3 regions of the Shewanella sp. 2_MG-2023 genome follow, and region 2 is predicted to be linked to each of the others. Evidence: predicted binding sites of a transcription regulator. Region 2 holds the regulator's gene; each other region holds the start of a gene.
The links. Region 2 encodes MetJ, which represses methionine synthesis genes. Its sites were predicted from a motif close to TAGACGTCTAGACGTCTA; they were not measured.
Positions count from the first base shown of each region.

Region 1: the regulator MetJ is predicted to act here: its motif matches at 1,856-1,873, upstream of metH (methionine synthase).
Region 3: the regulator MetJ is predicted to act here: its motif matches at 1,836-1,853, upstream of Q4600_RS08255 (methylenetetrahydrofolate reductase).

Region 1 is NZ_JAUOSO010000003.1:210,743-215,701, reverse strand. Features, by position in the region: gene metH (methionine synthase) at 1-1,690, opposite strand, end outside; gene Q4600_RS04865 (histidine phosphatase family protein) at 2,123-3,025, shown strand; gene Q4600_RS04860 (ABC transporter ATP-binding protein) at 3,502-4,332, shown strand; gene Q4600_RS04855 (iron ABC transporter permease) at 4,329-4,959, shown strand, end outside.
Region 2 is NZ_JAUOSO010000005.1:12,171-17,129, forward strand. Features, by position in the region: gene Q4600_RS06645 (conjugal transfer protein TraF) at 52-1,278, shown strand; gene Q4600_RS06650 (sulfite exporter TauE/SafE family protein) at 1,391-2,131, opposite strand; gene metJ (met regulon transcriptional regulator MetJ) at 2,284-2,601, opposite strand; gene metB (cystathionine gamma-synthase) at 2,825-3,985, shown strand; gene Q4600_RS06665 (bifunctional aspartate kinase/homoserine dehydrogenase II) at 4,084-4,959, shown strand, end outside.
Region 3 is NZ_JAUOSO010000006.1:163,882-168,840, reverse strand. Features, by position in the region: gene Q4600_RS08265 (Rap1a/Tai family immunity protein) at 1-89, opposite strand, end outside; gene Q4600_RS08260 (Fur family transcriptional regulator) at 1,072-1,536, opposite strand; gene Q4600_RS08255 (methylenetetrahydrofolate reductase) at 1,857-2,831, shown strand; gene Q4600_RS08250 (DUF3360 family protein) at 2,902-4,410, opposite strand.

The DNA of each region.
Region 1 (4,959 bases), on a different contig from region 2:
AAATCATTGCATAAGGCAGGGTGGTTTTAATGTCTTTAATCGACTCGATAAAGTCGACCGCGTAATTGTCGTGCTCTTCAATACCCGTAGCAATAGCAAAGATATTCGGGTCAAAAATAATGTCTTCAGGCGGAAAGCCAACTACATCGACTAAAACGCGATAAGCACGGGTACAGATTTCAGTTTTACGAGCGCGGGTATCGGCTTGGCCGTCTTCATCAAATGCCATTACGATGGCAGCAGCGCCATAACGCTTCACTAAGGTCGCTTGTTTGATAAAGGCTTCTTCGCCTTCTTTCATCGAAATAGAGTTAACGATCGACTTGCCTTGAACGCACTTAAGGCCAGCTTCAATCACTTCCCATTTTGATGAGTCAATCATGATAGGTACACGAGAGATATCAGGCTCAGAGGCGATTAAGTTTAAGAACTTTTTCATCGACTCGGCGCCATCGAGCATGCCTTCATCCATGTTGACGTCGATGATTTGCGCACCATTTTCGACTTGTTCACGCACCACATCGAGTGCTTCTTCAAACTTTTCTTCTTTGATTAAGCGTAGGAACTTAGCTGAACCTGTGACGTTGGCACGTTCGCCCACGTTAACAAATAATGAGTTGCCATCAATGGTTAATGGCTCAAGTCCTGAAAGGCGACAAGCGACTGGGATCTCAGGCAGTTTACGTGGGTCGTGATTTATCACAGACTCACGAATGGTATTAATATGCTCAGGCGTACTACCACAACAGCCACCAACAATATTGAGCATGCCATCGGCGGCCCAATCTTGAATCACTTCAGCCATTTCTTCTGGGGTTTCATCGTAACCACCAAACTCGTTTGGCAGGCCTGCATTAGGGTGAGCAGAGACAAAACATTCAGCAATACGTGATAGTTCTTCAACGTATGGGCGCAGCTCTTTAGGGCCTAATGCACAGTTAAGGCCGATTGAAAGCGGCTTAATGTGGCGCAGTGAGTTATAAAAACCTTCGGTAGTTTGCCCTGTGAGTGTACGGCCTGATGCATCGGTAATGGTGCCCGATATCATCACGGGTAAGCGGTCACCCAAGTTATCGAAGACTTTTTCAATGGCAAATAAAGCGGCTTTGGCGTTTAAGGTATCAAAGATGGTTTCGACCATGATGATATCCGCGCCGCCTTCAATTAAAGCGCTGGTAGATTCAACATACGCATCGACCAGTTCATCAAAACTGACATTACGAAAGCTTGGATCGTTTACATCTGGGCTGATAGAACAGGTACGGTTTGTCGGGCCTAAAACACCAGCAACATAACGTGGCGTGCCAGTTTGCGCTGCCACTTCATCAGCTGCTTCACGTGCAACGCGAGCACCTTCTAAGTTCATTTCAGCCGATAGCGACTGCATGTCATAGTCGGCCATGGCGATAGTGGTGGCATTAAAGGTGTTGGTTTCGATAATGTCAGCACCAGCCAGCATGTATTTGGTGTGAATGTCTTTAATGATTTGACGTTGGCTTAGGATCAACATGTCGTTGTTGCCTTTTACGTCGCAATGCCAGTCTTTAAAGCGCTCGCCACGATAATCAGCTTCTTCCAATTTGTAGTCTTGGATCATGGTCCCCATGGCACCATCAAGGATTACAATGCGCTCATTTAGCGTATTGGTAAGTTGCTCAAGAACCTGACTGTAGGAAGTCGACTTCGTCATAACTGATTACCTTTATTACTTATTAGTTGGTGCTATTGGCCAGCAATATGGTGATGAGGCAGTGCGATTAACGCTCATTAGCATACCTTTATTGATTGGATAAAAGGCGCTGACAAGTGAAAAATCCCTGCAAAAATATTCATCATCAAGATTTGTTTGGACATTTAAACGTATAGACGTCCATAATACGTTTAAATAGATTGTAAGAGCAAGCGCATTACACAAGTAAGCTGGACGCTAGATTAAATTCAGTGTCTATGAAATCTTTATAATCGTCAGAAGTGAATGATTTACGCTTGATAATGGCTGGCTGTTAGCTGAGTGTATGCTTGAACTGAATGAAGGCTCGAAACAGAATGAAGGCACGAAGCTGAGTGAATTGAGCTGAGTTGCACTGAACTGAACGAAACGAAACAAGGGTGAAGCGTTAATATGCAACAAGCCAAAATGATATTACTGCGTCATGGTCAGTGCGAAGGTGGCAATATTTTACGTGGTAAAACCGATGTTGCGCTTACGCCTTTGGGCGTGGCCACCATGGAGGCTAGCGTAAAAAAATTAGGCGGGGCTTTGCAAGCTGCTCCGCTAACGATATACAGCTCTCCTTTAATACGTTGCCAGCAATTTGCCCAAAATTTAGTCGCTGATATAAATCAAAACCGCAGCTTCAGCCAACAACTTAATGCTAATGAACCTGTTAACAAGCGAGAGGTTGATTGCCAAACCAGCTTGTTAGCTGAAGTAATACAGATGCCGCAATTTCAAGAAGTAGATTTTGGTGATTGGGATGGGCAAACGTTTGATGCTTTATACCAACATGACGGCCAAGCTGTAGATAGCTATTGGACTAACCCTTGGCTGGATACACCACCTAATGGCGAAACGATGTTTGAGTTTGAAGCCAGAGTCACTAATGGACTCGCCGAGGTGTCTGGTCAACTTGCGGCTCAGTTATCAAGTTTGAAGCAATTAAATGAACAGGTTTCAGCTGAATCAAGCCTTGCTTCAGCGCCTGAGCCTGAGCCTGAGCCTGATTCTGATACTGACTTTGATAATGGCACTGCTACTGAGAATGAGAAAGCGACTGCTTTGATTGTCACCCATGGCGGCGTGATCCGCTGCATCATGAGTCATATTTTAGGGCTTGAACAATGCGCTGGTTTGTATTCACAGCTGGCGATAGATTACGGCGCCACAGTGGTGATTGATGTTTATTGGCCAGAACAGGCAGTAACTAAACAGGCGGTTAACAGTGCTTCTGAAATTGAATCGATGCAATCAATGACAAAGCCTGCGGACAGTAAACCCGTCTACCGATTACATTGGCCGAGTTAAATTAATCACCTGCAAAACTTGTGCAGCTAAATCACTAAAAGATTATCGTTAAAAGGTCATAAACTCGGTGAGATATATCGTACAATAGTGCGAGAACAGTTTAACCGCTTGCAAGCCAAGCACTTAATAATCACTGTTTGTTTAAAATGTAATAACGTTAATTTACTGCTTTGTCGTTAGTAAAACTCGATAGCCAGTAAATGAATAGGGAATCATGGCATTCATAAGTTACTTATGATGATTAGCATGAACTGTACCCGCAACTGTGATGTGGCATTAAATAGCAAGCTAGCTTGTGTTTGCCCACTAAGTCAGATACCTAGCGTTATTTTCTTTGCTGTTTAACAGCGTTATGCAACCTAAGCGGGTGACTTAGGCGGAGTGTTAATGTTATTTATTCGTTCATTTTCCTTATCAGGTATTAATGCATTTTTTATCGCTAGCGCTGAAGGCGTTATCGCTAAGGCGATAAAGATATGAGTGTAGATATCCCTTCAGCGTTAAACGTTGAACTCCTCAGTTGGTCTGCTGATGATAACCAGATCCTTTCTCGCGTCAGCTTTAGCCAAAATCAGGGAGAAATGCTTGGACTGATTGGCCCCAATGGCGCCGGTAAGTCGAGCTTACTGCGTTGTCTCTATCGTTATATCACCCCAGAGCAAGGCAATGTGAAGCTTTTTGGCCGTAACATTAATGGCTTTAGCCAAAAGCAACTGGCGACTCAAGTGGCAGTCGTTCAGCAAGAAACTCCGCACTATTTTGAAATGACCACAGAGCAAATTGTCGCAATGGGGTTAACGCCCCATAAAGGCTTGTTTGAAAGTGATTCTCTGTCGGATAAACAAGATATTGCCGATGCACTTACCAAAGTTGGTTTGCAATTAAAGGCCAAGCAGCAATATGAGCAGTTATCAGGTGGCGAAAAACAACGGGCATTAATTGCCCGTGCGATTGTGCAAAAACCTCAGCTGCTGATTCTTGATGAACCGACCAATCATTTAGATATTCGTTATCAAATCCAAATTTTAGAGCTAGTTAGGCAACTTGGGATCAGTGTGATTGCTTCTATTCATGATTTGAATTTAGCCAGTGCTGTGTGCGATCGCTTAATACTGTTAAATGCAGGCAAGTGCATTGCGCAAGGTTTACCAGATGAAGTGTTAACTGAAGCCATTATTGGTGATGTATTCGGGGTATGTTGCCAAGTGTCCAAACACCCTCAACACGGCAAGCCTTTGATTACCTATTTTTATGGCTATCAAAGTGGTGGTCATAGTAAAGATGATGAAGCAGAGGCAAGTTTATGACCCTAGCTGCATCATCGATGAAATATAAGCTATTAATTTTTGCAACCGCATTATTAACCCTAATGACACCGATTGCAGCATCAAGCTTTGGCGCTGCAAACATTAGTTTTGAGCAAGTACTTGGCTTATTTACCTCACCGTTTTTGGGCGCTGACGCTGACAGCGCTAATGCCTTAACGCAACGAATTGTGTTTGAGTTACGTTTACCTCGAATTGCATTAGCCTTTATTGCTGGCGCAGGTTTAGCGCTCGCGGGCAGTGTGTTGCAAACTGTCACGCGAAATCCGTTAGCAGATCCCTATTTATTTGGTATAAGTTCTGGAGCCTCTTTTGGCGCAGTATTGGTGCTGAGTTTTTTTGGTAGCCAAGGATTAGTGCAGCAATGGTTGTCGGAGTCTGGTAGCCACTTAGCCGAGGCGATACTGCGTTCTGGCTGGTTTAGTCATGATGCCTGGTGGTCATGGTCATCACTCAGTTTGCCCATAGGGGCATTTATTGGTGCGTGTTTTTCAGTGTTATTGGTGTTGTCTTTATCGGGTTTTGGCCGCGCAAGCCAAGTTGAAAGAATGCTGTTATCCGGTGTTGCTACTTCATTCATGTTTGGCGCACTGACCAGCTTGGTATTGT
Region 2 (4,959 bases):
ATCTGCCGATTTCTACTATGTTTATTAAACAATAATAATTGGGAATGATGGATGCAAAAAAGACTAGCGCTAGCTTTCTGTTTACTTGTGTTTGCCAGCAATGTGCAAGCCAGCGGGCTTTATTTTGAAGCGCGAAGTGACAGTATGGGCGGCACTGGTGTAGCTGCATCAAATCGTATTGGCGCAAGCTTTATTAATCCTGCTTTACTTTCCATTCTCACTCCCCATTCAAGTTATAGTGCTGCTGAGATAAAAAAAGCACAACAGTTCTCTTTGCTGCTTCCTGTTGTGGGGGCTGAAGGCGCCGATAGCGATAACATGATTGATAAATTCGACTCTTTGCAGGACTCTTATGATGGACTGGAGGCGGCAATTAATTCGGGTGATAGCAGTGATGTTGAAGGTTATCGAGATGACTTAGTTATTGACTTGGAATCATTAAAAGGCAATCGGGCCGAGTTATCAGCTGGGATCGGCGCTGCGATTGTTATTCCTAATGAACGTATGCCAATGGCCGTGTTTTATAAGAGTTATCTCGATGCTGTTGGTATTGCTGATATAGCACAGTCGGATATCGATACCTTAAATACATTAGATCCTCTCAACCCTCCAGCTGATATTACTGATTTAGATTCTCAAGGTGTTGTACTTGCTGGTGGGGTGACAGATTTTGGTGTGGCGTTAAGTTTTCCGTTATCGATTGTGAACATGCCAGTAAGAGTGGGGATTTCACCTAAGTTTCAACGTATCGACACTTATCATTATTCAGTGAACGCCAATAATTTCGATGCCGATGATTTTGATGATGATAAGTACCGCAATAATGAGAACGTATTTAACCTTGATATCGGGGTCGCTTTTGAGCCATTAGATGCCCTTACTATCGGTTTATCAGCACGTAATTTATTCAGTAAAACTATCAAAACGGTGGAAGCGCAAGGCCGTGAATTTCATTATCAAGTGGAGCCATTAATTACTGCTGGCGCTGCATATGATTGGACATCGATAACCTTAACCACAGATATTGACCTCGTTGAACAGAGCCGATTTAAAGAGTTTGATGCCGTTCAGTATTGGCGCATGGGAGGGGAGTTTAAAGCAACAGACTGGTTGTCGCTTCGTATGGGCTACCGTCATGATTTGAAAGATAACAGTGTCGATATCTACTCATTTGGTACTGGCTTTGCCATTGGTCAAGCATTCAAGCTTGATATGAGTGGTAGCTATGGTGAAGATGACGCCATTGGGGCAGTACTACAAACCTCTTATCACTTTTAGGCTGGCTTGGTGTAGACTCGCTTCGAAGCAATCTATCCTATTTCTAGTGCATACCTAGTGCATACCTAGTGCATACCTAGTGCATGTCTAGTGAGTTACCTCTTAGCCACTTTTATCCTGCCGACAATTCAATTAATGACTTTATCGTCAACACTAAGGCACTTAAGCCGCACAATACCAATGTGGCTGTGCGCGTTTTTTGTTTATCTACTTTGTTGCTGAGTTTGCCCGCGACAAAACTGCCTAAAAATACTGATGGTAAGAGCATTAAAGACAACCAAACATGCTTCATTTCAACTAAGCCAACGATGAATAAAATGATCATTGCAATCATAGAGCTGAATACAAAGAAAATCGATAATGCCGCGCGAAATTGCGGTGCATCTTTTCCGGCTAATAAAATAGCCAAAGGCGGGCCACCAATAGCGGCAATATTACCGAAAACCCCAGAAAGAATCCCAGCGATAAATAGCGTGAAGCGATTGACTGGTGCGGTGATTTTATAAAAACTTAGAATGACAGCACTGGCAACAATAAAGGCAATAGCCAGACCTAATATGGATTGCGGCGCAAAGACCAGTAATGCTGCGCCAAGAAAGCCGCCAGGTACACGGCCAATGAGTGCATATTGAAGTCCGTTGAATTGCAGGGATGTGCGCTCACGTAATAAAGTAAGTAAAGCGATTGAAAAACCGCAAGCAATAACAGGGGCAGGTACAAGTTGGGGATCAATAATATATAGCAATGGGCTAGCAACAACAGCTAAGCCAAAACCAATAAGCCCTTGAGTGAGTGCACCGAGAAATATAATAGCCGATGCCAGCATCAAGGTTTGCGGATCGATAAATGCCATAGTGTTCTCTTTGAGTGCAAATTTGACTCAAGTATTGTCATATTGCGAAGAGGAGGGGGAGCTTATCAATGAAGGCTTACACCGTAATGTAAGCACAAAATTGATTTATTATCACACTTGCCAGTCAGCTTGAAAGCATACTGACAATAGACTTAGTCGTCTAAGTCTTCCCACTCAATACCCATTTGATCCATTAGTGCTTTTGCTTCACTTGGGATGCTATCAGGGCCTTCTTTAGATAAGTCATCATCATTTGGTAGAGGTTGACCAGTGTACGCATGTAAAAAGGCTTCACACAAAAGTTCACTGTTGGTTGCATGACGCAAGTTATTTACCTGACGGCGAGTACGTTCATCGGTTAGCACTTTTAGTACTTTTAAAGGAATCGATACCGTGATTTTTTTAACTTGTTCATTTTTTTTGCCATGTTCGGCATATGGGCTGATATAGTCGCCATTCCATTCAGTCATTAACTCACCTTTATACGATAGATTCGTGGCAGATTTTAACTGCTTATTTATTACAGTCAAATTATTGCTGTTATTCTATAACGAATACAAATAGATTTCTTTATGTTTAGACGTCTAAACGTCTAATTTGTGTTGACGATCTGATTTAGCTTAGGTACATTTAGCCATCTAGACATCTCTGTGGTGTATTATTCATGAGTGTGTCAATCTTCAGGAGATTATTATGACCAAACATCGCGCTGCTACACTTGCCGTTCGCCAAGGTATCGAATCCGATACTCAATATGGTGCAGTAGTCCCGCCGATTTATCTTTCGACTAACTACTCGTTTGATGGACACACAAACCCAAGAGAATTCGACTACAGCCGCTCTGGTAACCCAACCCGTTGCGTTTTAGGAGAGGCAATAGCCAAACTTGAAAATGGTGCTACAGGTGTTGTGACATGTACCGGTATGGCAGCGATTACTTTAGTGACTAGCTTGCTTGGTCCTGAAGATTTATTAGTTGTACCACATGATTGTTATGGCGGCAGTTATCGACTGTTCACTAATCTTGCCAACAAAGGTCAATTTAAATTAATCGTAGTTGATCAAACTGATGATAAAGCACTGGCAAATGCGATTGCGCAAAAGCCTAAAATGGTTTGGTTAGAAACTCCGTCTAATCCGTTATTACGTGTTGTTGATATCAAAGCGATTGTGGCTGCGAGCCATAAAGTGGATGCTTTAGTTGTTGTTGATAACACCTTTCTTTCGCCTATCTTGCAACAACCGCTAGAGCTGGGCGCTGATATTGTGATGCACTCGACCACTAAATACATCAATGGTCATAGTGATGTGGTTGGCGGCGCTGTTGTGGCTAAAGATGCTGAACTTGGTGAGCTATTACATTGGTGGTCAAACACTTTAGGTCTGACAGGTTCAGCCTTTGATAGCTATCTAACTTTGCGCGGCATTCGTACATTGGCTGTACGTATTCGTGAGCATCAAACCAATGCACAACGAGTGATTGAAGTCCTTCAAGCCAGTGATGTTGTCGAAAAAGTATATTACCCAGGGTTAAAAGACCACCCAGGTCACGATATTGCCGCTAAACAGCAAAAAGGCTTTGGCGCTATGTTAAGTTTTGAACTTAAAGGTGGCGAAGCTGAAGTAGTCGCTTTCTTAGAAGCCTTATCAATATTCAGTGTTGCTGAAAGCTTAGGCGGAGTGGAAAGCTTAGTTGCCGTACCTGCGACAATGACACACAGAGCAATGGTACCAGAAGCCCGTTATGAGGCTGGTATTAAAGATACATTGCTGAGATTATCAGTCGGTATTGAAGATGCTGAAGATTTGATTACTGATATCCAAGCTGGTTTAGCTGCAGTTGCTGAGCTTTAAGCTAATAAATTAGATTGTCATAAGTTAAGTCAGTAAGATTTTATTGTTGCCATATTCAGTCAATATGGCAGCGCAAAAAGTGGTTTAAGGAGTTACAAATGACCCGCAGTCATTTACATAAGTTTGGTGGTTCAAGTTTAGCGGATGCTGATTGCTATCGCCGCGTCGCCCATATATTGCTTACTCATGGAAACTGTGATGATTTAGTCGTTGTGTCTGCTGCGGGTAAAAGTACTAACTTTTTGTATAAGTTATTATCGCTTCGTGAAACAGGTGAATTGTGGCAAGAAGAGCTGCAAGTACTTGTGAGTTATCAACAAAACCTCATTGAACAACTTCTTTCAAATGAACAAGCTCGTGATTTACGTGAACGATTATCTACTGATAAGTCTCAACTTATCAGCTTACTATCCCTTGAGCAGCGAAATGAGTTCCAACTTAATCATGTCCTGAGTTTTGGTGAACGTTGGTCAGCTAGACTCATGGCTGCTTTGTTACGTGAATCTGGCGTGGCGGCAATTAATGTTGATGCGTGTTCTATTCTTGTGGCAGATGAAGGCGTAGTGCCAAATATTCGCATTGAAGAGTCACGTCAAAGAGTGCAAAAACTTCTTGAAGCACACCCTGATGAGCGTCTAGTGATCACAGGGTTTATTTGCGCGAATCAACATAACGAAACCTTATTACTGGGCCGTAATGGCTCTGACTACAGTGCGACGTTAATTGCCAGCTTAGCGGACATTGAACGCGTGACAATTTGGACTGATGTAGAAGGGGTGTTTAATGCCGACCCTAATAAAATCAGTGATGCAAAGTTACTTAATAGCATGTCGCTTGCTGAAGCTGACCGCCTTGCGCATTTAGGCTCCCCTGTGCTTCACAGTCGCACACTACAACCACTGTTTGATACCAATGTTAGCTTAGCAGTGCGCTCAAGCTATGCATCACATACCGACTTTACCTTAATCGCGCCA
Region 3 (4,959 bases), on a different contig from region 2:
ACTAATTGTGCTTCATTTTTATCGGTATTTGCAGATGCTGGTAACGAGAAAGATAGTAATAATAGCGCTAAGAGTTGGATGATCTTCATGTAGCCCCCTTTTTATAATGGCTTAATCACAGATAAACATTAGCAAAACTAAAATTTATCAATGTTAGCAACAGCAAGTTTTCAGGTGCAGGCTGTTAGTCGCTTGCTAACCTATCAATGACTTTGCTTAAGGCAGTGTTTTATCGTCGATTTTATTCAGTTAGGTATTATTAAAATTTGTACCTGGATAGGTATCGATATACTGACTGCTTTCAACTAATAAAGTAATTGCTAAAACACTGTAACTATAACAAAGGCTTAACAAATGAAGCCTTGGCGGAAACAATTAATTTACACTGCCAATCTATTTATAACACAAATGATTTAAGTTTAAATACTAAGTGAGTGTAAAGTCGCATATTTTTCGTTATATGAAGGAATTTTTCAGTTACTTACCTAAGTCCTTGCTGAGCCTAGGCTGTAGGCTACTTTTAAACTAGTTTTAGTTTAAAACGCCAGTTAATTAAGGTGCTGTTTCACGATTTTAAGGTGTGTTGTTGCCTTGTTTTTAGGTTTTAATGGCGTTTTCTGCGGCAAGTTTTATCAGGGTTTAGTTGAAAGCTCTAAATTGAGGGCTCTAAATTACGGGCTCTAGATTACGGGCTCTAGATTACGGGCTCTAGATTACGGGCTCTAAATTGAGAGTTCTAGATTAGGGGTTCTAGATTGAGGGTTCTAGATTAAGGGCTATAAATTGAGAGTTCTAGATTAAGGGCGTTAAATTGAGGGTTCTAAATTAAGGGTTCTAGATTAGGGGTTCTAGATTAAGGGGTTTAAATTGAGGGCTCTAGATTGAGAGTTCTAGATTAATGGGGCTAAATTAAGAGTTCTAGATTAAGGGCTCTAGATTAAGGACGGTAGAGTATGTGAGTTGTTAACTCAACCAATGACACGTCCGAGTTTGAATGGAGAGTTACACTGATTGTACCCAGCTTTGTATTGTATTAATCAAAAATCATCACCAGGCCAAGCGAAGCAAAAGTTAATTTGAAGCTGCACAATCCTTACATAAGCATTGTATTTCAATCTGAGAATTGATGAGCTGAAAGTCAGCTTGTTTAATACTGTCTTTTAATGCCTCAATGACACTGGTTTGAATGCCTTTCTCTGCCACTTTGCCGCAGGTTTTACAGATCAAAAACTGAGGAACTTCGTGGGCATGTTCGCAAGTGATGTGTGAACAAGCCAAATATTTATTTTCAGAAGATAATTTATGCACAAGCGGCAATTGACTCAGTATATCGAGCATGCGGTACACAGACATAGGGGCTAATGCTTCTTGATGTGTGGTGCGGTAGATATCAACAATTTCATAGGCTGAAAGGGGCTTACTGGAGTTCAGTAATACGCCTAAAACATTTTTTCTTTTCTCTGTTAACTTAACGCCATTGTCGCGACATATTTGCTCCGCTTTGGTAAAAATCGCAACGTTTTTGTGGGTAGGCATGGTTTGGCTCTAAAGAAATCAATGTTGCGCTATTATTTATCTTCGGGCTGAGATTGTAAATAATAAACCACCAAACATCTTTTTAAAGGTCGACTCAGGTTCAGATAGTGTGAGATAGGCGAGCCTATGAGCCATCAGCAATCAGCAATTATAACGTACTTACAAAAGGGGAAATTCCCGCAGGTGATTTCAGAATGACTGCAAAGCAATAATTATGAGCTTTATTCATTTTAAACATTACAAAAAATCATTCTATCTGGCCTTAACAAACGTGAGAATTTCAGACACAATGTAGATAACATCCATCTAGACGGCTAAACATGAGAAAATCCCTAAAACAGCGTTCATCCGATCATCACCGTGGGATCTACTTTATTGGCACAACCCCACCTAAAATCGATACCGATTTTGAAATGGTCAGTACTATTGCTGATAAGTTATTAGCGCGCCTTGATGAGATTAGCTTTGATGGTTTGATCATTTACGATATTCAAGATGAAACTAGCCGTATTGATGCGCCAAGACCTTTTCCGTTTAAAGCGACCCATGATTCTGGCACTTATGCTCAATTGATCAATCAAAAGTCTGGTAAGCCTGTAATTGCTTATAAGAGTGTTGCAGGCCTTGATGAACAAGGTTTTAACGAGTGGTTATCTCGGGCTTGGTATCAAAATAATGTCAGAGACATCGTATTGGTCGGCTCGCCGTCCGCGCAAGTCGCAAGTTCTCTACCATTAAATGATGCATACCGTGTGTTATCGGAACACTCTCAGGAGTTTTACCTTGGTGGTGTTGCCATTGCTGAGCGCCATTTAAGTAAAAAGAATGAACATATCCGTTTATTAGGTAAGTCCAATAAAGGCTGTGAATACTACATCACGCAAGCGGTGTATAACGCCCAAGCCACTATCGATATGCTTACCAGTTACGCTGAAGAGTGTGAGCTGAATAATATCAAGCCCAATCGAGTGATCCTGACTTTTTCACCTTGTGGTAGTGCTAAAACATTAGAATTTATTAATTGGTTAGGGGTATCAGTACCTGAAGAAACCAGTAACCGTATTTTGTCTGCAAATGACCCACTGTATGAATCAATTAAAGTTAATTACAGTAATTTGCAGAAGATCTTGGACGCCGTTATTCCACTTAATATTCCATTAGGCTTGAATATTGAAAGCTTAACCAATCGTAAAACAGAAATTGATGCGTCTATTTTGATGTATAAACTGCTTAAAGGCACGATGGATCAAGCCTTGGCCCAGAATCAAATAAATCAATTTGTGTTAAACAAATAAGCTCACTGCAAGCATGCCCTATGGCGTTAATTTCCCTAGGGCATGACTTTTCATACACAACTCAGCAGCGTTATTTCAAGTCCGAAATGATGGCCGGAATACCGGGTAGTAAACCCACTAGCGCCATAACGCCTGTGAGAATGACAAACATGATACTGGGTGCTATCCAGCGATTCATTCTAGTCAGTTTTGCGCTTCTGTCTTTACAGCCAATCAAGCCTAAATTATCCAATAGCATGGTGAGTGACCAGCCAAATGCAGGGTTCACTAATACTGATGAAAACACCACAATAGCGGCAGATTGGGTGGTTTTACCTTCGCGAGTCATTTCCATACCTGCTTCAAGTAATGGAATAAATACCCCAACGACCAGTGCAACACACAGCACTGGTTCCCAAATAGCAAGATCCATTGGATAACCCCATAGCGCAGCAATAACGCAAAACAATGCGGTAAGTAATGCACCCGCTGGAATAGGGCGCTTAGCAATCGCAGCTGGGACAATATAAGTCCCCCAAGATGAAGTGAAATTAGCCCCACCAAGTAGTGACCCCACTGTTTGACGAATTGAGGCACTGGTCATGGTATCGTCAATGTTCATATGTACTTTTTCAGTACGTGGAGGATAATTTATCTTTTGAAATACTTGATGGCCTAAAAAATCAGGGGACCACATAGCAACGGCTAAAATGGCAAAAGGCAGCACGACCATGAAGCTTTCGATAGTCGGTAAACCGAGCATCCAACCTGAGTTATCTCCCCACCAATACATTGGGTTCATATTAGGTAAACCAGGGGCGGTATGAAACTCAAATGGCGCGCCCATGGCAAAGGCTAATGTGCCGCCCAGTAAGCAACTTAATGGCACTGCAAGCCAACGTTTTCGCCAATGTTCCAGTAATGCGTACAGAATAATGGTGCAAAAAATCACGATAAAAGCAATGTGCTCCATGCCGATACCATCAGCCCACGCATACAATTTTTTTACTTGTGATGCGGTGCCGACAAAGCCTAGATACAAGAGTAGCCCTCCGCACACGCCTTTACTGGTGAGGTTTGCCAGCATACTGCCGCCTTTACTAATAGCGAGTATTAACCCTAGTGCGCCAATCAGTAATCCAAAGGCCATTGGGTGGCCACCTGCTGCAACCACAATCGGTATGATTGGGATCAACGGCCCATGGGTGCCAGCTAAGTTTGCTGTAGGTAATAAAAAACCTGAAAAGATAACAATGAAGAATGCAGCAATAATCAGTTCATAACGGACATTTTCTAAGATGAAACTTTCTTCAAGCCCTAGTGATGTTGCAAAGGTTGTCGCAATCGCGCCCACCATGACAACTTTACCAATGGTTGCAGCCATAGCTGCAATTGAATCTTCTGGTTCAAAGCGAAAATCTTTGAAAGGTAGGTTAGGACGCCAGCGTTTTGGGTCCATGATGCTGAGCTCGTGTTCTAGATATTCTTCTCGACTATTAAACGATGAACTTGGCTGATGTTGCTGTTGGTAATTTAACTTGTTTGCTTTTGTTGATTGGTCACTTTCTTGCTCATGTACTGATTCAGAATTACTGCTCATATTATTCCTATTGTTCATTCAAGAAAGTTCATTCACTAAAACTCACTTATTAAATTTCACTTGCTAAATTTCACTTGCTAAAAGTGCTTTGGATATAGACTCGGGATATAGATTAGAGGCACCTTATCTGAAGCATGTGGCCATAGCGAACAATAAAAGCCGTTTTGGACTCAGACATTAGTCGTAGGTAAATAATAATTTACAGATTTAAAATCAATAACTTGAATTGATTATTATCTATAGATAAGTCACAGGGTAGTTTTATGTAGGGTATTTGGGGTGTTACTCAGTCAGTTAATTACATTGAAAAATATATTGCAGAATAAACAAGAGTCATTATCTCATTATGATGTGATACCAAAGATAGGTTTTAATAAAGTCGACCTAAACCTCGTGATAGGTTTATAGCGTCATCCAGCTGATGATGAATCTGTTCATTGCTAAATCGGAATCTTGTTTAATTACTAATTTTGCGGTATTTCGACATTTAAAGCATTGAGGAGGAAATGCTTTAGGTTATTGAAAAGGTGAGCGTTAATTTATTAACTT